4 regions of the Novosphingobium sp. BL-S-19 genome follow, and region 2 is predicted to be linked to each of the others. Evidence: riboswitches for the same ligand, from Rfam matches in the RefSeq annotation. Region 2 holds a riboswitch; each other region holds the start of a gene.
The links. A riboswitch is a leader RNA that binds a small molecule or an ion and turns the genes downstream of it on or off. The one in region 2 is predicted to bind cobalamin.
Positions count from the first base shown of each region.

Region 1: it holds a riboswitch for cobalamin, as region 2 does, so the genes downstream of both, ACZ1JV_RS11450 (hypothetical protein) here and cobW (cobalamin biosynthesis protein CobW) in region 2, are expected to answer to the same signal.
Region 3: it holds a riboswitch for cobalamin, as region 2 does, so the genes downstream of both, ACZ1JV_RS06080 (TonB-dependent receptor plug domain-containing protein) here and cobW (cobalamin biosynthesis protein CobW) in region 2, are expected to answer to the same signal.
Region 4: it holds a riboswitch for cobalamin, as region 2 does, so the genes downstream of both, ACZ1JV_RS06225 (TonB-dependent receptor) here and cobW (cobalamin biosynthesis protein CobW) in region 2, are expected to answer to the same signal.

Region 1 is NZ_CM145498.1:645,832-651,532, reverse strand. It holds gene ACZ1JV_RS11455 (TonB-dependent receptor plug domain-containing protein) at 1-977, opposite strand, end outside; cobalamin riboswitch at 1,166-1,374, opposite strand; cobalamin riboswitch at 1,432-1,641, shown strand; gene ACZ1JV_RS11450 (hypothetical protein) at 1,841-2,428, shown strand; gene ACZ1JV_RS11445 (cobyrinate a,c-diamide synthase) at 2,425-3,741, shown strand; gene ACZ1JV_RS11440 (tetratricopeptide repeat-containing sulfotransferase family protein) at 3,774-5,519, shown strand; gene nagE (N-acetylglucosamine-specific PTS transporter subunit IIBC) at 5,459-5,701, opposite strand, start outside.
Region 2 is NZ_CM145497.1:867,613-873,313, reverse strand. It holds gene ACZ1JV_RS03830 (marine proteobacterial sortase target protein) at 1-142, opposite strand, end outside; gene ACZ1JV_RS03825 (helix-turn-helix domain-containing protein) at 304-1,083, shown strand; gene ACZ1JV_RS03820 (DUF3325 domain-containing protein) at 1,103-1,372, opposite strand; gene ACZ1JV_RS03815 (PepSY-associated TM helix domain-containing protein) at 1,369-2,919, opposite strand; gene ACZ1JV_RS03810 (hypothetical protein) at 2,916-3,227, opposite strand; cobalamin riboswitch at 3,567-3,812, shown strand; gene cobW (cobalamin biosynthesis protein CobW) at 4,012-5,061, shown strand; gene cobN (cobaltochelatase subunit CobN) at 5,061-5,701, shown strand, end outside.
Region 3 is NZ_CM145497.1:1,419,578-1,425,278, reverse strand. It holds gene ACZ1JV_RS06095 (phosphotransferase family protein) at 1-144, opposite strand, end outside; gene ACZ1JV_RS06090 (helix-turn-helix domain-containing protein) at 282-1,163, shown strand; gene ACZ1JV_RS06085 (hypothetical protein) at 1,250-2,140, opposite strand; cobalamin riboswitch at 2,481-2,726, shown strand; gene ACZ1JV_RS06080 (TonB-dependent receptor plug domain-containing protein) at 2,913-4,919, shown strand; gene ACZ1JV_RS06075 (PepSY domain-containing protein) at 4,924-5,701, shown strand, end outside.
Region 4 is NZ_CM145497.1:1,453,526-1,459,226, reverse strand. It holds gene ACZ1JV_RS06235 (prolyl oligopeptidase family serine peptidase) at 1-584, shown strand, start outside; gene ACZ1JV_RS06230 (IS256 family transposase) at 650-1,852, opposite strand; cobalamin riboswitch at 2,290-2,533, shown strand; gene ACZ1JV_RS06225 (TonB-dependent receptor) at 2,709-4,757, shown strand; gene ACZ1JV_RS06220 (HU family DNA-binding protein) at 4,941-5,216, shown strand; gene ACZ1JV_RS06215 (hypothetical protein) at 5,226-5,348, opposite strand.

The DNA.
Region 1 (5,701 bases), on a different replicon from region 2:
TCGTAACGGCGCACGCGGCCATGCGCGTCGAACGTGATCTGGCGGATCTTGCGCGTGGGATCGTAGTTCGCGCGGTCGGTCTCGGTCTGCGTCACTGCCACGCGGTTGACCAGCTTGCCGTCCAGCAGCGCGAAGTTCAGCCCGGCATAGCCCGACCATTCCTCGGTCCGGCCATAGGCCAGCGAATCGCCCGCAGTGCCGTCGAATTCATTGCGCGAGTTGGACCAGTATCCCCGCAAGTCCAGCGATACGCCGGGCGCCACGCGGAACGTCATCGTGCCGCTGGCCGAAGTGCGGGTGAAGCCGTCATCTTCTGTGCCGGTGTCACGCGCCGAAATGCCGTCGGTAGTGAAGCGCGATGCAGAGACGCGCCAGTCGATCGCGTCCGACGTGCCGCCGATCCCGGCGCGGGCGGATACGGTGTCATGCGTACCCGCTTCCACCGCGAAATTGCCTTCCAGCGGCTTGGTCGGCTTGCGGGTGGTCACATTGATGACGCCGCCGATGGCATCGCTGCCCCACAGGATCGACTGCGGGCCGCGCAGAATCTCGATCCGATCGATATCATCGGTGAAGAGCGTGGAAAATCCGTAGCCGCCGGCGGTGGATGATGCGTCGGACAGGCGCATCCCGTCGATCACCATCACGCTCTGCCCCGCGTCCGCGCCGCGAATGCGCACACTGGTGGTGGTGCCATAACCGCCGTTGCGCGAAAGGCTGATGCCGGGCGTGCGCAGTAGCACGTCGGTCACCGCGATCGGCTGGGCGGCGGTGATCTGCGCATCGTCAAGCACGGTGATCGTCTGGGCGACGCGGTCGGCCTCCACCGGAGTGCGCAGCGCGGTGACGACGATGCCGTCTCCTCCTGCATCGGCTCCGGCATCGGCGGCATCCGCAGCCCGGGCAACAGTGGGGACGGCGATGGAGACGAGTGCCAGCGCAAGCGGGCTGGCGGCGGTGAGAATGGGGTACTTCATGGCATTTCCTTCGATACAGTCGTCGAAGCTCCAGCCGAAGGCATCGGCACGAAGAACACGCGGGCGCGCGCTCGGCATCGCTGCCGGGCGCTCGGACGGCGTACCCCGCGCCGGCGCTGGTCCGGCGGAGCAGTGGCTGTCGTTGCGCGAGGAAATCCCCCCGTTCACCCGGCACACCCTGTCCGGACGAAGAACGACTGCGACGGGCAGGTCTCCTGGCTCGCGGGTCGGTGCCGGTTCAGCCGCCTTCTCGGGAATTGCGCCGGTTTCAATGGCTTGGCCCCCAATGGCGAAATGGCCGAACGGCTCGCCGCTTACAGTTGCAGGGGCAGCCCAGGTCTTACACCTGTGTTCCCTTTTGATCCCCTTGCGGGGAACCTGTCGCGGCGCGGCAACTATCGTGCGGGAAGCCGGCTGGCAAGTGTGCGAAGCTTGCGCCCTTGCGCAAAGTGCCATAGGCGGGGCGGCGCAAGGGGTGCCCGAAAGGGCTTAATCGGGAAGCCCGGGGCCGCGGCGACGTTCGCGGCAGGCCGGCACTGCTCCCGCAACTGTAGCCGGGGATGCGCCCCGCCATATGCCATTGGGCCGATAGGCATCCGAGAAGGCGGCGGACAGGCGCGACGATCCGGCAAGTCAGGAAACCGGCCCTTCGCTGTCGATCCTTCGCGCGGGCGGGATGTACCGGGCGGACGGGGCGGGGTTCCATCGCGGGAACCGCCTTGGCGAGACGACAAGCCGCATGTCGTGTCGAAGGGAGCCTGAACGAAATGACACCGATCCGCTGACCCACTCGCCCCGGCGATATCGCCCCGGGACCTTTCGTGCACGCGCCTTCCTTCCATTTTGCCGGGAGACCATTGCCCATGAACACCGCCGCCAAACCTGCCTTCGCCCGCCTTGACCTTTACGTGTTCGCCGCGCTCGCCGCACTGATGCTGGTGACGCGCAGCCATTCGCTGAGCCACCTGGTCCATTTGCCCGATACCGACCTTGCCAGCTTCTTCGTGCTGGGCTTCTTCGTGCGCCGCATTTCCGCCTTCGCCGCGCTGTTCACGCTCGGTTTCGCGATTGACGTGGTGGTGATCCGGGTGCTGGGCGGTTCGGGCTTCTGCTTCACGCCCGCCTACTGGATGCTGCTGCCGGGCCACGCCGTGCTGTGGTTCGCCGGCCGTTTCGCCGCCACCCGCTGGGGGGATCGCCTTGCCGCCCTGCCCGCGATCGCCGCGCTGCTGGTCGCCGCCACATTCACCTCGCACCTGCTGACGAGCGGCGGGTTCTACTTCCTTGGCGGCCGCTTTGCCGATCCGACGCTGGCCGGATTTCTGCCGCGCATCGTCCGCTATTTCCCCGGCAACCTGCTGGCCACGCTGCTGTGGGCCGGCGTTGCCGCCGCGCTCTGGGCACTGGTGGTGAGCGCGCGTCCCGACTTGCGCCTCCAGCGCAGCCGATGACCGCCTGCCCGGCGCTCCTGGTCGCCGCGCCCGCATCGGGCCAGGGCAAGACGCTGGTCACGGCCGCCCTCGCCCGCCGCCACGCCCGCGAAGGGCGGCGCGTGCGCCTGTTCAAATGCGGGCCGGACTTTCTGGACCCCATGGTGCTCGAAGCCGCCAGCGGCGCCCCGGTCCATCAACTGGACCTCTTCATGGTGGGTGAGGCGCAATGCCGCGCCCTGCTGCACGAAGCCGCGCAAGAAGCCGACCTGATCCTGATCGAAGGGGTAATGGGTCTGTTCGACGGCGATCCTTCCGCAGCAGACCTTGCCCGCCGGTTCGGCGTGCCAGTGCTGGCCGTGATCGACGGTTCGGCCATGGCGCAGACTTTCGGTGCGCTGGTCCACGGCCTTGCCAGCTACCGTCCGGGCGTGAAGGTGGCCGCCGTGTTGGCGAATCGCGTGGGCAGCCCGCGCCATGCAGAGATGCTGGAACAGGGCGTGCCCCCCGGCGTGCGCTGGCTTGGCGCAATGGCACGCGATACCGCGATTACGCTGCCGGAACGGCACCTCGGCCTCGTGCAGGCCGGCGAAGTGGGCGATCTCGCCGCGCGGCTGGACCGGGCGGCGGACCTTTTGCCGGACAGCACGCTATGGCTGCCGGCTCCCGTGGATTTTCCGCCGTGCGCCATTGATGCCTCCCCAGCAATGCTGACCGGGCACACCATCGCGGTCGCTCGCGATGCGGCCTTCTCCTTCATCTATCCCGCCAATCTGGCGATGCTCGAAGGTGCCGGCGCACGGATCGCCTTCTTCTCTCCGCTGGCCGACAGCGAATTGCCGGACTGCGACGCGCTCTGGCTGCCCGGCGGCTATCCGGAACTGCACAGGCATCGTCTCGCCGCGAACGCAGCGATGCTTGCCGCGATTCGCGCGCACCATGCCGCCGGCCGGCCGATTCTGGCCGAATGCGGGGGGATGCTCTACGCCTGCGAAACGCTGGACGATGGCAAGGACGGCCAAGGCCGCGCCCATCTGCTGGGCCTGCTGCCGGCCCGCGCGGCGATGCAGCCCCGCCTTGCCGCGCTGGGCATGCAGCAGGCGGAAATCGACGGGCAAACGGTGCGTGGACACACCTTCCACTACTCCACGCTCGATACCGCGCTGGAGCCGATTGCCCGCGCCATCACCCCCGATGGCCGGCCCGGAGAGCGGGTATTTCGCCACGGTTCGCTGACGGCCAGCTACATGCATCTCTACTTCGCGTCCGCGCCGGAACTCGTGGCAGCGCTATTCGGCGCTACCGCACTGGAACCAGCCGTAAAGTCCGGTTGACTCCGCCGCGCGCAAGGGCACTAAGCTGCGGCATGTCCGCCGATCCGCAGACCATTGCCGCCGCGCGCAGCGCGCTGTCCTCGGGCGATCTCGACCGGGCCGAAACGCTTGCCCAATCGGCGCGCGCGCAGCCCGCGCTCGCGCTGGACGCGGTGGAGGTTCTGGCGCTCTGTGCCAAGGCGCGCGGAATGGGTGACCGCTTCGAGGCGCTGCTGCGCGAAGCCATCGCGCTGGCCCCCGATCGGGCGTGGCCGCGCGACGATCTGGCCGAGTGGCTGCATGACACCGGCCGGCTTCACGACGCCGAAACCACGCTGCGCGAAACGCTGACCGAGCAACCCGGCAATGCCAACGCGCATATGCGCCTGGGGAACCTGCTGAGCGAGCGCGAGGAACTGGTGGAAGGTGCCGAGCACCTAGAATCCGCGATCGGCGTGGCCGGGCGCCACCCCCAGCTACTCGCCAATCTGGGCCGCAATCTCCAGCGCCAGGGGCGGCTCGACGAAGCGGCCCCGCTTCTGGCCGACGCCGCGCGGGCCATGCCGGAGGCGCTGCCGCCGCTGGCGTGGCTGGCCGAACTGGAGGAACAGGCCGGTCGATTCGACCGTGCCGCCGCCCTGCTCGACCGGGCCGAAGTACTGGCGTTGCGGCAGGGAACCGACGTCACGCTGCAACGCGTCACCTTGCTGGCGCGCACCGATGGCTGGGAAAAGGGCCTCTCCATGCTGGAGGCCGAAACCGCCCCGTCCGGCGCGGCACTGCTGCTGCGCGGGCGCCTGCGCGACCGGGCGGGACGCAGGGCGGAAGCATGGGAGGATTTCGTGGCCGGCAAGGCGGCACTGGCCGCTGCCGCCAGCCGCACGTATCCGGCCCGCGCGGTGGGCGAATTGGTCCGGCAATGGCAGGACTGGTTCACCACCGATCGCTTTGCCGAATATACCCCGGCACCGCGCCGCAAGGGCGTGCCGCAGCCGGTCTTCGTGCTGGGCTTCCCGCGTTCAGGCACCACCCTGACCGAACAGGTGCTGGCCAGCCATTCGCAAGTGCGCGCGGGCGGCGAACTGCCATTCGGCCGCGAACTGGCCGAGAAAGCCGCCGCCTTGACGGCAGGCGCCTTCCCTCGCCATCCCGACGCGGTGACGGAGGAGCAGCGCGAAACGCTGGGAACGCAGCTGCGCGACCATTACCTCGCCCGTGCCGAACGCTACGGCCTGCTGCGCGAAGGGGCGATGTTCTTTAGCGACAAGATGCCGCTGAACGAGCTGTACCTGCCGCTGCTGCAACTGGCCTTCCCGCAGTCGCCGGTCGTGGTGGTCTCCCGCGATCCTCGCGACGTGATGATCTCCGCCATGAGCCATGATTTCACCCATGGCTTCGCCTGCGGTTACCGGATCGAGGATCTGGCCCTGCACTATGCGCGGATGGAAGCGCTGACCGGTCACTGGATCGACACTCTGCCGGTCCCCGTCCACGAACTCGGCTACGAACACTTCGTGGCCGATCAGGAAGAGGAAACCGGCGAGCTGATGGCGTGGCTGGGCCTCGATGCGGAACCGGCGCAACTGTCCTTCCACACGCTGGGCCGTCACGCGCCGACGCCCAGCTATGCGCAAGTGCAGGAGCCGCTCAACCGCAGGTCGATCGGCCGGTGGAAGGGCTACGCACGCGAACTGGCGCCGGTGCTCCCGATCCTGGCCGACGCCATCGCGCGGGGCGGCTATGCGGCTTCGGACAGTCCCGAGGCCAGCGACGGCGCCAGCGACCCGACGATCAACTGAACGCCGCCCGGCGCTCTCACCACCATGCGGGCGCCAAGGCGCCGAAGCGCGGCTTCATCGACAGCGTCCGTATCCGCCAGATCGATCCAGACACGGCTTGAGGCCGAACCCGCTGCCGTGACATTGCCCTTGCCGCCCAGCGCGGCCAGCCACGGCCCAGCGTTCACGGCGGAAGCCGCGTC
Region 2 (5,701 bases):
GGCCATCGTCGGATGCGGCGGCATCGTCCGCATCGTCGGCGGCAACGGCGGCAGTGGTGTGAACGGCCAGCGCCACCGGGGCCGCCAGCGCGAGCATGGCGGCAGGGATCAGGGCGCGGCGGAAAGAGAGGAAGTGCGGCATGGAGAGGCTCCTTCGATAATCCGGAGCCCTCCCTCTATGCGCACGGCGGCCCGCACAGCCACGAGCAGTCTTGGCCAATTCCTGCCGCCGATGTGCGGGAAATACGTCAATGCGCACACGCCATTGACGGCGTGTGCGCATTTGTGCGGAAATAGGCAGCAATGACCATGACCGACCTTCCGGATTCCGCCCCGCCCTCCGCCGAAAGCGCGGAAACCGCACGCCTCGTGCGCGAAGAGATCGCACGCCGCCGCATGTCCCGGCAGGCGCTGGCGGACATGGCGCGTATCAGCCTGTCCACGCTGGAAAAGGCACTGGCGGGCAAGCGCCCCTTCACGCTGGCCACGCTGCTGCGGATCGAGGAAGCGCTGGGCGTCAGCCTGCGCCCCGATACGGCGCGGCCCGGCACCGTGCCCGCCCCGCAAGGCGGCGACGTGGCGAGCGAGGCGCTGGGCGCCTACGCACACTCAGCGGTGGCGTGGCTGGAAGGCCGCTACCTGACGCTACGCCCCAGCTTCGGCACGCCGGGCAGCCTGTTCGCCTATCTCATCACGATCCGCTGGGATGCGACCGGTGCTTGTCTGGCCTATGCCGAATCCGGCCGTTCGGATGGGCGTTTCGAACAGAGCGGCCACGTGTCGCTGCCCAACCTTTCCGGGCACATCTATCTCGTCACCAACGAACAGGGGCAGTACCGGCTTGCCATCCTTTCACGCCCGACGATCGACGGCGGGATGTTCGGCATCCTGACGACGCTGGAGGTCGGCAAAGGATCGCAGCTGGTCCCCGCGGCCACCCCGCTCGCCCTGCGCAAGCTGGCAGCGGGCGAGGATCCGATGCTGGGTCTGGTGACGCCGGACATGCCCGATTTCGCGGCTTATCGCGCGATGCTGGGCCGCGCAGTGGAGGAGGATTTCGCGCGCCTGCACGCGCTCTGCTGATCGAACCGGCGGCGGGCGATCAGCCCTTGCGCCAGTGCAGCAGCGCGATGGTCAACCAGGCGCCCACCGACAAGTGGGCACACCAGGCGACCGCGCCATAGCCGCCGCCGAACGCCATGGCGTCCACCCCGAAAGCCAGCGCCAGCAAGGCATATCCGGCAACCCGGATCGCATGGGCCTGACTCTTGGCCAGGGTGCGCCCGGCAAGGTCCCGCTGATGGCGGGACATCGACAGCGCCAGTGCGACGAAACCGCCAAGCGCCAACAGGATCGCAAGAATGTGGGTCATGCCCGCACCGCCCGGTCTCGCCCTGTCGCACCGTCGGTGCCCGCCTTGCGCGACCGCGCGGAAAGCTTTGCAGCGCCCAGCGCGAACAGGGCTGCCAGAGCCAGCATCACCAGATCGAACGAGATGAACAGCCAGTCGCCGCGCACAATGCTGATCGGCAGACCGCGGCTGGTGGTGAAGGCATTGACGACCGGCACGGCAGCATAGAGCACCGCCGCAAGCGTCAGCCCTTCAACCCAGGCACGCGCGGCAGGCCGCACCAATGCCCAAAGCAGGACCCCCAGCCAGACGGCGAACAACGTGTGGATTTCCCAATCCGGCCGATCCGCCAGGCCGCTGGGTATCAGCCGATTGGCCAGGAAATAGGCGGGAATCCCCGCGCCCAAACCGGCCACGACGGCGATATTGAGCCGTTCGACGAGCCGGAAACCAAAGTGCGGTCGCTGCGGATCGGGCAGCCGCTGGCGGCGCTTGACCGTCCATAGCACCAATCCGGTGCCCACCATCGCCGTGCCCGCCAGCCCGCTGAGGAAATAGAGCCATCGCAGGCCCATTTGCGCGAAACGCCCAGTGTGCAGGCCGATCATCACGCTTTCGGTCTCAAGCGCCGCGCCCTTGGGCAGGCTGCCGTTGAGTACGCGGCCGGTGGCCCCTTCGAAGGTCAGCACTTCGCCGCGCGATCCCATGGCCTCTCCCGGTCCGCGCGTCACCGCCACGGTCGCTTTCGCGTCACCGGGATTGTCGATCCGCACGTAGCCGACCTGGCGGCCACCCCACTGCGCGGAAGCGGCCCGCATCAGCGGCCCGATATCGACGAGCGGAGCCTTGGTGCCGCTACGCTCGGGCGCGGCGGCCTCTCCGAAGACTTGCGCCTGAAAGGTATCAGGCGATGCGTAGTTCGCCAGAATCCCCCAGGGCACGTACATCGTCATCAGCGTGACCAGCCCGGTGAAGGTGATCATCAGATGAAAGGGCAGCGCCAGCACGGCTGTCACATTGTGCGCGTCCAGCCAGGATCGCTGCCCCTTGCCGAAGCGCAGCATGAAGAAATCGGCAAAGATCTTCTTGTGCGTGATCACGCCGGAAAGGATCGCCGCCAGCATGAACATCGCCGCGATGCCGACCAGATAACGCGCCCAGAGCACCGGCATGTAGTGCAGGTCGAAATGGAAGCGATAGAGGAAATAGCCGCCGCGCGTCTCGCGCGCGGTAACCTCGTCACCGTTCTGATCGACCACGGCTTCGGTCTGCGCGGCGGCGCCGGTGCCGGGATACCAGAACAACTGCGTGGTCGCGCTGCGGCCGTTGGGCAGTGACAGATACCAGAAGCCGGCGTCGGGCGCCTTGCGCTCCAGATAGCGGATCGCCCCTTGCGCCGATTTGACGGGATCGGCATCGCCCACAACCTCTGGCTGCATCCAGCGCGTGATCTCGTCCTGGAAATAGGCAGAGGTGCCCGTGGCGAACATCGCGAACAGCAACCAGCCGAGCACGAGGCCGGACCAGGTGTGCACCAGCGCCATCGATTGCCGCAGGCTATCCTTCACAGCCGGCCCCCCGCTTGCAGGGAAAACCATAGCCAAATGGCCATGACGCCGCCCGAAACGGCCATCCACAGCCACACGCGCGCGATCGAGCGCATGCCGAACGCGATCAGCGCCACTGTGGCGAAGATGGCGAACGACAGCAGAGTACCCGCCACGCTCGCCTCCGCCGGCGCGACACCCATGCCATACGCCAGCCCGCGCGCGATGCAGGCCGTGGCCAGCGAAGACAGCGCATAGTTGGCCGGTATCGCCGCCAGCAGCCGGGCTGCTAGGTTCGTCCTGGTAATGCCGGTTGCAGAGGAAGCCATGGCGCCTGTCCTGCCTGTTACCGAGCGACGCGCGCCAAGCGCAGCACCGCCGCAAAATCAGCCGGACTCGGGCCGAATGGTTTGCCGGATGAAGTCGTTGTTTTCACGCTTAGACCACCTTCCGACATGCTATTGCGAGCCATTCGCACAAATTCGGCTGCTAGGCGTTGGCGGTGGTCGAGTCAATCGCCCGAAGCTTAAAACTGACGTGGAATAGCCATGCATCGCCGGAACGCCGGTGCGGAATGACGCCGCAGCCGAATGCGCCGTCCGGATGCAGGCTTGCGGGCCATGGTTACGAAGGCTAGGAGCCTGCCTGTCTGCCACCGCTCCAACGGCGGCGGGCAAGATCGCGCCGGTGCCCCGCAAGGGGCTTAATACGGGAACACGGTAAGAGCGGCCCGCCCGCTCGATTCCGGGGCTGTCCCTGCAACTGTAAGCGGTGAGCGCGATGCACATTCGCGGCGGGACGACGATTTCCGCCGCAGCCACTGGGTCGGACGCTAAATCATGCGGGGCCTGGGAAGGCCGTGCATCGCGTGATGACCCGCGAGCCAGGAGACCTGCCGGCGCGATGTCGCTCTTGCCGTGGCCCAGGGAATGGCCAAGGCACGGTAACTCTTCCGTCTGAGCGACGTGATGCATGCGGCCGGGGCCGCAACGGCATGCCACGTCGGGCGCGCGCGCCTGTCCGTCGTCGCAGGCCAGGCGTCGCGTTTCGGCCATCCGGACGCGGCGAGACGCTCCGCCCGTTTCCGAGTTACCGGCGCGCGGGAGAAGACCGTTGAGCAAAGTTCCCACCACCGTCATCACCGGCTTCCTTGGCGCCGGCAAGACCACGCTGATCCGCCACCTGCTGCAGAACGCCAAGGGCCGCCGCCTCGCCCTCATCATCAACGAGTTCGGCGATGTCGGCGTCGACGGCGAACTGGTGAAGGGCTGCAACGACGAAGCCTGCCCGGAAGACGATATCGTCGAACTGGCCAACGGCTGCATCTGCTGCACCGTCGCCGACGATTTCCTGCCGACCATGCAGAAGCTGCTCGACCGCGAGAACAAGCCCGATCACATCATCATCGAAACCAGCGGCCTTGCCCTGCCCAAGCCGTTGGTGAAGGCCTTCCAGTGGCCCGACATCCGCACCCGCGCCACGGTTGACGGCGTGGTCGCGCTGATCGACGCCGATGCCGTCGCGGCCGGCCGCTTTGCCACCGACGAGGCGGCACTGGCAGCGGCCCGCGCGGCGGATCCGATGCTGGACCACGAAAGCCCGCTGGAAGAACTGTTCGAGGAACAGCTGGGCTGCGCCGACATGGTGGTACTCAACAAGACCGACCTCGTCGACGCCGATGCGCTCGCCCATGTCGAGACGCTGGTGCTGGCCGAAACGCGCCCCGGCGTGAAGATCGTGCGCGCCGATCACGGCGCCGTCGACATCGCGGCGCTGCTGGGCATCACCGCCGCGGCCGAGGACGATCTCGATTCCCGCCCCTCGCACATCGACGGGCTGGACGAGGATCACGACCATGACGACTTCGATAGTTTCGTCGTCTCTGGTGGCGATGTGGTCGATCTCGACGCGCTTCTCGCCCGTTTGAACGACCTTATCGCAGAGCACGACATTCTGCGCGTGAAGGGCATGGTCGCCGTCGGCGGCAAGCCCAGCCGCCTTGTCGTGCAGGCCGTCGGCCCGCGCATCCAGCACTTCTACGACCGCGCCTGGCTGCCGCAGGAAGCGCGCCGCACGCAGCTGGTCGTCATCGGTCAGAAGGGGCTGGACCGCGCTGCCATCGAGGCGGGGCTGGCGGACGTTCTCGACGTCGTGAACGCCTGATGCACCTGCTGTCCGCCACGCCGGGGACGATCTCCAACGGCGAGGAGGCGATCGACCTCGACCAGTCTCCCGGCGACATGGTGATCCTCACCGTGGCGGACAGCGAACTCGCCTGCTTCGCGGGCGCGGCGGCGCGCATGCCCGAAGGCGCACCCAGCATTCGCCTCGCCAACCTGCTGCAACTGCGCCACCCCTATTCGATCGACCTCTATGTCGAAAAGGTGATCGCCAAGGCCAAATTCGTCTGCGTGATCCTGCTCGGCGGCAAGAGCTACTGGGGCTACGGCATCGACGAAATCGCCCGCGTCGCGCGCGAGAACGGCATTGCCTTCGCCGCCATTGCCGACGGGCGGGAGGCCGATCCCGCACTCGACCGCGCCTCCACCCTGCCCGCCGAACTGCGCGAGCGGATGCGTGACTATCTGCGGCAGGGCGGCACGGCCAATGCGCTGTCGTTCCTGCGCACCGCCGCCCGGACCATCGGCCATGACGCGGGCGAGCCGGACGATCCGGTGCCGGTGGCCGACGCCGGGCTCTATCTTGCGGGCACCGAGCGCGCCGGGCTTGCCGAAGTGCAGGCAGGCTGGACCGAGGGCCGCCCGCTAGCATTGCTGGTGTTCTACCGCGCACTGATGATCGC
Region 3 (5,701 bases), 550 kb from region 2:
GTTCTGAAGCCCGCCCGCCAGCTTGCGCACGGCAGTTACGGGGCCGCTTCCCGGCACGTCCTGCGCCGAGATCCATTCGTTGAGGCGGGGCCAATCGATCTGGCCGCCGAAGTCGTCGAGCGCTTCGGTCATCTGCTGCGGCATGGCATCCTCCAGTGTTCTGTCTTGCCGCCAGTCTGCGGATCCCGGTGCCCCTTCGCAATCCGGTCATGCATCCCGATCTGGACGAGAGGCGGAGATTTGGCCAAATTGCGACGCAGTATTGGACGGGATCGGAGAGCATGGACGCAGCGAGCGAGAGACGGGGACGATCAAGGGCGGGGGCCGACCTCAGCTTTTCCTCGGCCGAAGTCACTATCGTCCATGGCAGCTTGTCGAGCGGAGGTGCGACGATGCTGGCAAGCGATCATGCGCTGCTCGACCTCTGCGTTACCCCACGCCCCGCCAATGCGCGCGGGGCCTTCGCGCCTGAAGGATCGGAGAGGCACCGTTTCGAAAAGTTGGGCGATATCGTTTTCGTGCCGCCCGGCCATCCGCTTCAACTGCGATGGGACGGAGCGGAAGCGCAGCATTCGATCCGCTGCGAACTCCGCGGACGGCTGGCGCGGCACCGGTTCGGGGAGCGCATGGAATGGACTGCTCCCCGCCTCACCGCGGCGCTGGACATCGCCAGCCAGACCGTGCGCCTGCTGCTGCGCCGCCTTGCCCAAGAAGCGCGCACACCGCGCCGGGATTCCAAACTGCTGGTCGGCTCGATCGCCACCCAACTGACCGTCGAACTGTGCCGCTATTTCGAGGAAATCGCCGAAGAAACCGCGCACGGCGGCCTGGCTCCCTGGCGCCTGCGCGTGATCGATGAACGGCTGGAGCGCGATGCCATGCCGCCTTCGCTGGACGAACTCGCCGCACTGTGCAGCGTCTCCGTCCGCCAGCTTACACGCGGCTTTCTGGGCAGCCGGGGCTGCACCGTGGGGCAATATGTCCATCACCACCGGCTGGAAACGGTGAAGCGCCTGCTCGCCACGCAGGAAAGCATCAAGCAAGTGGCCGATGCCGTGGGCTTCGCCTCGACCTCCAGCCTGGCCCATGCCTTCCGCCGCGCCACCGGCCTGACACCGCGCCAGTACCAGCAGCGCATCTGGCGTTCGAAAGAACACGGCTGAAACCGTGGCGGCTTTGCGCTGCCGGAGCTAAGGGACGCCAAATAGAAACCGACCTCAGACGTCGTTGCGATGTCGCCGAAGCGATCCTATCGCGAACGCAAGAATTCAGGGGTGGCAAAGAAAATCGCTGACATGAAATACGACGGTACGGGTTGCTCATGCTCGTCAAGGGCCGGCGAATAGCGGGCGTTTTTCATTATGATATCACATGCATTGACTTCGAAATCGGGCACGCCATCGGTCGGGAATGTTTTGCATTCGGTCGGCGCACCGGTTGCGTCGACCATTACACGTAGGTGTAGACGGGCAAATCCTCCCAGGCTTCTGACTGCTTGTGGCGGGTCGTCGGCCGCGACTAATGCATTCACGGCGCGGGCGTTCAGCGCCTTCACTGGACGGGACAGTTTCGCTTGCACATCCGGGTTCAAGCCCCAGCTTTCGACCAGTTCGTCCGTGCAATGACGCACCGCGTTCATAACCGGCGCAATCGGCCCTGTATCCAGGACCAGTTTCTGTTTGGCGGCGCTGATGCTGAACCGGCTGATACTACCTTCCAACGCCGCGTCTGGGTAGGCACGATCCGCCTTCTCAAGCGCAGGCTGGTCGACTGACATATCGGTATTGAAAATGATGGCCGCGCCATGCGCCGCCAAAACACCAGAGGCGAGCGACAAGAATGGCAACGGGGCACCTGATCCATAAGCGATGAATTTGTCCTGCGCCGACTTGATCCTCGTAACCGGCGGCCCGGCGAGGGTGTAGTCAAAATTGTATCCTGGCGAGAATGTACGCATGCGCAGAAACAGATTATCCTTTGCCCCGCCGAACTGCCGCGAGAGGACGCAACTGTCCTGCGCCGGGGACAAGCTCCATGGCGATGTCGGCTTCAGAACGGATTCCGTTTTCTGCGCTGAGGCCGCGCCATGGCCGAATGCCATGGCGGCGATCAATGCGGCTGCAATATACCCTGTCTTCAAGTCGCCCCCCGGCGGAAAGAACCCCGCTTCTGACCTCGCATAACCCCAGTCCTCGCGCCAGCCTACTCAAATGGCTGAAATTGCGGGGGTGGGTGTGGAGAACGCCCTTACCCTTGCAGAAGGCGCGGAAATCTAAAAAACTGGCTCCTCGCCGCGGCGGGGAGCCAGATTGACAGGGATGTGCCCCCTTCCCGCCGTTCACGGTCGCGTGCGTGCCCTCCTGAGTCTGCCATTCATTCAGCTAAGATGATATCGTCTTCGCGAATGCCACCAGACAGTTCACTCTTGCGCCAATTACACACCCCAGCTAGCTCTGCGCCCGCCTTCCCTTAAACGGGATGGCGGACAAGATCGCGCCGGTGCCTCGAGAGAGGCTTAAAATGGGAACACGGTGAGAGGGGTTCGCCCTTCGAATCCGAGGCTGTCCCTGCAACTGTAAGCGGCGAGCGCGATGCACATCGCGCGGCAGGGCCAAGGCGCCTGTCGCAGCCACTGGGCCGGACGCTAAGACATGCGAGGCCTGGGAAGGCCGTGCATCAAGCTATGACCCGCGAGCCAGGAGACCTGCCGGCGTTCGGTCGCTCTTGCTTTGGTCCAGGGGATGGCCGGGGCACGGTGTTTCTCCGTCTGAGCGACGAACCAGCGGCAGGGGCCGCACGGTGCGCTGAGCGGTCGTCCCTTTATCATGGGCGCCCGGCCGGACGGCGCGCCGGCCGTTCGCGAACGGCAGTCCCCTGCTTCGGATCGCATGGCGCTCGACAGGGGGATTAAAATGAAGTTCGCATCCGTTTCGCACACGGCGCTTGCCGTGGCGCTTGGCCTTGTCTGGAACACGCCAGCCCTTGCCGAGGAAGCCGGTGAGGATCAGGCCATCGTCGTGACTGGCCAAAGCCTTGAGGAAACTCTGCCGCAGGAGCTTTCCCGGTACGGTAACGACGTTGTCACCGTCAGCGGAAAGCAGATCAAGGACAGCGGCGCGGTGGACGTGGTCAAGGCGCTGGAATCGGTGCCCGGCCTTTACATTCGCGGTCGCAACGGTCCGTTCACTTATGTCGACGTTTCGCTTCAGGGCTCGCGTACGCAGGACGTTCTCTGGACGATGGACGGCATTCGCCTGAACAACCGCCTCTACGGCGGCACTTCGCCCAACGATACACTGCCCGCCAGCATGATCGAGCGGATCGAAGTGCTGCGCGGCGGAGAGAGCCTGTTCTACGGCACGCAGGCCTCAGCGGGCGTCATCAACGTGGTGACGCGCAGTTTCACCGACGATTTCAATGGCCAGGCCAATGCCTCGGTGGACTCGTGGGGCGGGACCAGCGTGGACGGCTATCTCCGCGGCGCGGTGGGCGGGCATCGCTTCGTGGCCTATGCCTCGCACAACCAGTCCGAAGGTTACATGCCTTACAGCGCGTACCAGCCCAGCCTGACCGATCGCCGCCTGGGCTACGATCTCTGGTCGGCGGGCCTGAAATATCAGTATGACCTTGCTCCCGATCTGGCGTTCAATGCCCAGTACCAGCACACCGAGGCGAAGCTGGACAACCTTTCGCCCACGCGCATCCGGGAAAGCCGGAACGACCGAAACGAGGAAATCGCCAGCGTCCGGCTCGACTACACCGGCAGCGATACGGTGCAGTTCTTCCTCAAGGGCTATTTCCACGACTGGAAGACCGCCTACGTCCAGATCCGCAATTCGCTTCCCGATCTTCAGCCGCAGGTGATCTACCCTGCCGGCACGTTCTGGGGCTATCGCGATTGGGGTGGCAGCGCGGTGGTGAAGTTGCACCTCCACCCCGGCCTTGAATACCTGCTGGGCTACGACTTCCAGAACTTCTCCGGCCGCGATGACGTGCTGCTGATCGCGCCGACCAGCGAGCAGGTCCACGCGGGCATCTTCCAGGTCCGCACTACCGACGAGATTTCATCGAAGGGCCGGCTCGCCGCGGGTCTGCGCTACAACCGTACGGACGGCGCGAAGAAGACGATCTGGAACGTCTCGGGTCGCTATGATTTTGCCGATGCCCTCTATGTGGAAGCGAACGGCGGCACCTCCTTCGTGCTGCCCGATGCCTCGCAGCTTTACGGCAATGATCCCTGCTGCGAGATCGGCAATCCCAACCTCGAACCGGAACAGAGCCTCAATCTCAATGCCTCAGCAGGGGGCACGGTGCCGGTGGGTGCGGTCTCGCTGGGCTGGAAAGCGACCTACTTCAACCGTCGCATCACCAACATGATCGATACTGTCTACGACGATCCCGCCTACCCGAACGGCACTTACGCCAATCTTGACGGCAAGGTCCGCTCGCAAGGCGGCGAGCTTGAACTCATGGCGCAGATGGCCGGGGGCTGGAGCCTCAACGCCAGCTATACTTACGCCCGCGTGCGCGAGAGGGGATCGTCGACCCAGCTCGATCGCAATCCCAAGCAATACGCCAAGGGCACGCTGTCCTATGCGCCCGAGAACCAGCCATTCGGCGCCAATCTCTCGGTCAACTGGATCGGCGATGTCTGGTCCACCGCATCCGGCTTTGGCCGCCGGAACTATGGCAACTATGCACTGGTCGATGCCGGAGCCTATCTCTACCTGGACGGTGCAGCGCGGCGGAACCGCTTTGGCGTCAATGTCGATAACCTGTTCAACAAGGAATACGCGACGCGCGGCTATCAATCGGCCGTGACCGACCAAGGCGCGCTCGACGGCAGCAATAGCCGCTTCCTTTACTTCAACCGGGGCGTGCCGCGCACGCTGCGGATGAGCTACGGCCTGAGCTTCTGAGGCGATGACGACCCTTCAGCCTCGGGCAGTCCGTTCGCGCAGCCTGCTGCCGCGCCCGATCCTTGTGCTTCATCGTTGGCTTGGCGTCTTCGCCGGACTGTTGATGACGATCTGGTGCCTTTCGGGCTTCGTGATGATCTACGTGGACTATCCGAGGCTGGAACCTTCCACGCAGGTAAAGGGGCTTGCGCCCCTGCACCTGCCGGAACCGGTGGCATTCGAGGCAGTCGATATTGCACCGGACACGCCGATCGCCTCCGCCCGCATGGAGATGATGGCGGGCCGCGCAATCTTGCGGGTAATTCCCGCAGACGCCGCCGATCGGCCGATCCCGCAGATGCGGACGATCCCCGCTGCTTTCGACCTTGCCAGCGGCAAGCCGCTCGCCCTGCCAGGCACGCCCGATATCGGCCAAATTGCCGGCGATTTCGCCGCGGGACACGGCATTGCCGGCAGCGCTGCAACGCCGGTCGAAACCGATATCGACCAGTGGACGGTCCAGACCTACAAACGCAACGCGCCCCTCTTCCGCGCGGATTTTGCCGATCCGGCCGGGACCGAGATCTACATCTCCGGCAAATCGGGCGAGGTCGTACAGGAAACCACTCGTTTTCAGCGCTTCTGGGGCTGGCTGGGCGCGGTGCCGCACTGGCTCTACCCCACCATCCTGCGGCAGGACGGCGCGCTGTGGAGCCAGGTCGTGATCTGGACTTCACTGGCCGGCTGCTTCCTCACCGCGACCGGCATCTGGGCGGGCATTGCCCGCGTGCGCCGCAAGCGCG
Region 4 (5,701 bases), 590 kb from region 2:
GCTTCGCTTATGTCCGGGGTGGCGGCGAATATGGCCGCGAATGGCACAAGGCGGGGCAACTGGCCAACAAGCCCAATACCTGGCGCGACCTGATCGATGTGTGCGAAACGCTTTGCCGGGACAAGTGGACTGCGCCCAAGCATCTGGCCATTGGCGGCCGCTCGGCCGGCGGCATCACGGTGGGCCGTGCGCTGACGGAACGGCCGGACTTGTTCGCCGCCGTGGTCGACGGCGTGGGATGGTCGAACCCGCTGCGCTACGTGGTCGAACAGAACGGCTATGGCGAGGAGCCGGAATGGGGCGCGATCAGCGATCCCAAGGGCTATCAGTACCTCAAGGCGATAGATAGCTATCAGCATGTGGTGGATGGAACGCCCTATCCGGCGGTGCTGCTGACCACCGGGGTTACCGATCCGCGCGTGGCGCCGTTCCACGTTGCCAAGATGGCCGCGCGCCTGCAGGCCGCCACCAGTTCAGGCAGGCCGATCCTGTTGCGTGTGGATTACGACGCCGGCCACGGCATCGGCTCTACCCGCAGCCAACAGGATCGCGAAGCAGCGGACAGCTATGCTTTCATCCTTTGATCGTGTCCCCAGAGGTGGTGTAGCTTTTCTGGACCACCTTGCTTTTCGGCTTCAGCCTGAGCCGATCATGAGCCAGGTACTGCCGACAGCATGACAATAGGATTGTCGCTGAGCGGGGCCATCGTTTCAAGCGTCATGTAACGTGCGCGCTGGACGGCCCATTCGTCGGACTGTTCCATGAGGATGGCTCCGACGAGACGGGTGATGGCGGCTTCGTTTGGGAAGATCCCAACGACCTCGGTCCGCCGTTTGATTTCGCCATTGAGGCGCTCGATGGGGTTTGTGCTGTGTAGTTTGGCGCGATGCTCGCGCGGGAATGTCATGTAGGCCAACACATCGGGCTCAGCGTCGTCCATCAGCGTGGCTAGCTTGGGCAGTTTGGGCCGCACTTGGTCGGCGATCGAGCGCCACTGCTGGCTCGCAGCTTCTGGGGTTTCCTGGGCGAAGGCGGTGGCGATGAACGCGGAGACCACGCGCCTGCCGCTCTTGCCGGCATGGGCGAGTGCATTGCGCATGAAGTGGACGCGGCAGCGCTGCCAGGTCGCGCACAGCAGCTTGGAGACCGCCGCCTTAATGCCTTCGTGCGCATCGGAGATGACCAGCTTGACGCCACGCAGTCCTCGGCGCGTCAGTTTGCGCAGGAAAGCGGTCCAGAACGGCTCGGCCTCGGAAGGACCGATATCCATACCTAGCACCTCGCGGCGGCCATCGCTGTTGACGCCCACCGCGACGATCACCGCCACCGAGACGATACGCCCGTTCTGCCGCACTTTCACGTAGGTGGCGTCAATCCATAGGTACGGCCAGTCGCCTTCGATTGGGCGTTCGAGGAAGGCACCGACTTTCTCGTCGAGTTCCTCGCAAAGCCGGCTGACCTGGCTTTTCGAGATCCCATCCATACCCAGCGCCTTCACCAGGTCATCTACCGAGCGGGTGGAGATGCCCTGGATATACGCTTCCTGGATCACCGCGGTCAGCGCCCGCTCGGCCATGCGACGGGGTTCGAGGAAGCCGGGGAAGTAGCTTCCCTTCCTGAGCTTGGGGATGCGCAGTTCGACCGTCCCTGCTCGCGTCTGCCAGTCGCGCTCGCGGTAGCCGTTGCGCTGGACCAGCCTCGCCGCAGATTTCTCGCCATGGCCGGCACCGGTCAGGTTGCCGACTTCCATCTCCATCAGCCGCTCGGCGGCAAACGAGATCATCTCGCGCAGAATATCTGCATCCGGGGTCTTCTCTACCAGCGAACGCAAGTGCATCATCGGATCGGTCATCGTGATTCCTTCCGTCAAGTTTGAGCTTCGCAACCCAAACCTACCCGAAAATCACGGTGACCACCTCAGCCTTCAGCTACACCACGTCCTGGGACACGATCCATCCTTTGGCAGACCACGTAGGCGCTGCAGGCCAGACTTCATAGCTATGGCGTTGCTTGCCCCTGTCGGCTTGGCCGCGTTGGAATCGCCCTACGAGGCGCAACTCGCTGCGGAAATCCAGCCACGGGGCACCGGTCAACGAGAATGTGCGGGACTGGTAGCGCCGCCAGCAGCAATTCGCCCGGAATTGCAGACCTCGCCTTAAGTGAGAGCCAAGGGCGCGGTCGTTCGCCGTCACCAACTGCCCGTTTCCACGATGAAAACGTGGAATCGTCACAGCGGCTTGCGCAATGGAGTGATGCAGGATAGCTGGCTCCATCCATCACCTTAAAGGCGATGGACAAGATCGCGCCGGTGCCTCGAAAGAGGCTTAATAGGGAACACGGTGAGGGAGCTTGTCTCTCGAATCCGGGGCTGTCCCTGCAACTGTAAGCGGTGAGCGCGATGTACATTCGCGGCGGGGCAAGGACGCCCGCCGCAGCCACTGGGCCGGACGCTAAATCATGCGGGGCCTGGGAAGGCCGTGCATCGTCGCATTGACCCGTGAGCCAGGAGACCTGCCGGCGTCTGGTCGCTCTCGCTTTGGTCCAGGGGATGGCCGAGGCCCGGTAATTTTTCCGTCTGAGCGACGAACGAGCGGTGAAGGCCGCATCGGTTCGCGTAACGGTCGCCTCGGGCGTCCGGCCGTTGACGCGCGCCGACCGTCGTTGGCGGCACGCCTTCACCCCCAGTCGCAGACGCCGGGGGAAGTTTGATGACTATTTACATGAACGTGCTGCGCGCGGGCCTTTGCGTGGGCGCCGCTCTTATCGGTGCGACAGCCCATGCCGAGGATACATCTTCGGCGGGATCGTCAGCCAGTGATTCCGGAAGCGGTGAGTCTGCCGAAATCCTTGTCTTTGGGCGCGGCGAGGCGAAGATTGGCACGGCCCATGCCGCCAGTGAGGGCAGCGTCGGCGGGTCGGACCTGCTCGTTCGGCCTCTGTTACGCGTGGCCGAACTCCTGGAAGCGGTACCGGGGATGGTGGCCGCCCAGCATTCCGGCAGCGGCAAAGCCAATCAATACTTCCTGCGTGGCTTCAACCTCGATCATGGCACCGATTTCACCACTTACATCGATGGCGTGCAGATGAACCTGCGCACGCACGGGCACGGGCAAGGCTATCTGGACCTCAACGGCCTGATCCCGGAGATCGTCGCGCGCGAGGACTTCCGCAAAGGCCCCTACAGGGCAGACGGCGGCGATTTCGCGCTGGCTGGCGCGGCCTATATGACCACGATCGACGCTTTCGATCGGCCGTGGCTTTCTATGGAAGGCGGTTCCTACAAGTCCGGCCGGCTTGCTGCCGGCGGCACGATCAAGGATCTTGGTGGCGGCGATCTCACGCTCGTCGGGCAGGCCAAGCGCTATGACGGACCCTGGGAAGAAGCCGAACACCTGCGCCATTACGCCGGCTTTGCCAAATACTCGGTTCCAGTTGGCGAAGGCACGGTTCAGGCCTCGCTCCACGCCTATCACGCGACCTGGCGGCCGACCGAACAGATCCCCGAACGCATCATCGGCTCGGATATCTGCGACGACGTATTCTGCTCGCCCGATCCTTCGGCACGGGGCCGAACGACGCGCTTCGTCGGCAATGTTGGGGTTACCCAGGCCACGTGGAGCGCGAATGTCTATGCCCAGTATTACGACTGGAACATGTATTCGAACCCGACGTACGCCGATCCCGACGGCACCAGCGCCCAGATCGACCAGTTCGACAAACGCTGGGTGACAGGGCTGACGGCCCGCAAGCAATGGCAGATCGCTGACAGTCTGGAGCTGTCGGTCGGCACCGAAAATCGCTATGACCATATCGGCAGCGTGGGCGTCAACCGCACATCGAACCGCGAATTCCTCTACTCTCTCGGCCGTTATCATGTCGAGGAACTTTCGGGCGCGCTCTACGGCGAAGCGACGTGGAAGCCGCTGGCCGGTCTTCGCCTGACAGGCGGCCTGCGCGGCGATTACTATCACTACACGGTGCGCGCGCGTGATGCCGCCGCGGCGGATCTTGGCGAAGGCAAGGGCCACGATTCCATCGTTTCGCCGAAATTTTCTGCCGCGTACGCAATCACATCGCAGTTTGAGGTCTATGCCAACTGGGGCAGAGGGTTCCACTCCAACGACGTGCGCGGTGCAGTCAATGTCGATACGCCGGTGCCCGTGCTGGTGCGCGGCACCGGCAAGGAACTCGGCGGGCGCTTCCAGGCGGGGACGTTCTCGCTGACGGGAACCTACTGGTGGCTCGACGTTGCCAGCGAATTGCGCTTCGTGGGCGATTCCAACGCGGTGGAACCCACCGGCGCCAGCAAGCGGCACGGTTATGAAGTGGTTGCGTTCTGGCGGCCGCTGCCGTGGTTGGCGCTGGACGGCAACTATACCTGGAACCATTCGCGCTATGACAATGGCGACCGGATCCCCAATGCCTTCGAGAATGCCGCCTCAGCCGGGGCAGCCATCGTGCTGGACCCGTGGGAAGCCAGCATACGCGTCCGCCATCTTGGCCCCTACCCGCTGGTGGAGGACAACAGCGTGCGGGACAAAGGCAGCACGGTCTTCAACGCGCGCGCCGCGTGGAAGGGCGCCAAGATCGAAATCTACGGCGAAGTACTGAATATCTTCAACAGCTGGGACAAGGACATCGCCTACTACTACGAATCCTACGTTCCGTCATTTGATGCCGATGGGCCGGTGGAAGGCCGCCTGAGCCGCGTGATCGAGCCACGCACGTTCAAGATCGGCGCACGATATACGTTCTGAGCAGCGGGAACCGTAGAGTCTTAAACTCGAGCGTTCCCAAACCAGCCCACTGGGTTTCGAGAAATCGTCCAGACCCAGTGGGCTCCGATAAACTATGCACAGGTGTTGGCGGTGTGACATTGCTGCCTTGCGCGGCCGGCTATAATTCTCCTGGCAGAATTCATAACGACAGGAGAATAGACGATGAACAATTCGGACCTTGCTGAGAAGCTCGCTGCTGAAACCGGCGCCACGAAGGCCGATGCCAAGAAGGCGGTCGATGCAGTCTTCGCAGCCATTGCCGACGCGGCGGCTGCCGGCGACGAAATTTCGCTGAACGGCTTCGGAAAGTTCAAGGTGAAGGACTCTCCGGCTCGCGAAGGCCGCAATCCTTCGACCGGCGAGACCATCCAGATCGCCGCCTCGAAGAAGCTGACCTTCGCCCCGGCCAAGGCCGTCAAGGACAAGTTGAACGGCTAAGACTGCGCTTCAAGAATGGGACGGCACGCCGCCACCAGCGCCGTGCCGTCCCATTCCATGTTCAGGAGAAATTTCCACGATGCGCTGCCGTGTCGTCGCGGCGAGCCGCTGGATATCGCGGTAGTCGTCCATGCCGCTCTACTTTCTTACCGAAGTCTCCCGCCGTCTGCGTTGACCGGATGAACTGTAGCAAAATGATGGGCACGGTGCCTGCTGCTTCGGCTCAGCTTCGTGAAACGCGCGCTTCAAAAGCAGCTGAATGCCGGCCCGCACGCTTTATCTACCATTCTAGCCTGGGCCACCTCTGCAATCGGGCGGAAGGTGCGTGCAGTCGATAATGCCGCGCCGATCCAGATCGGCACGTGACGACTGGAAACATCAGACTTCCAACCCTTGCAGGTCTGCCATTCCCAATGACTGGCCGCCGCGCTGCATCGCCACACCTGTGCGCCGAAACCGCGATTGCTGCACCGGGCCTTGGAATA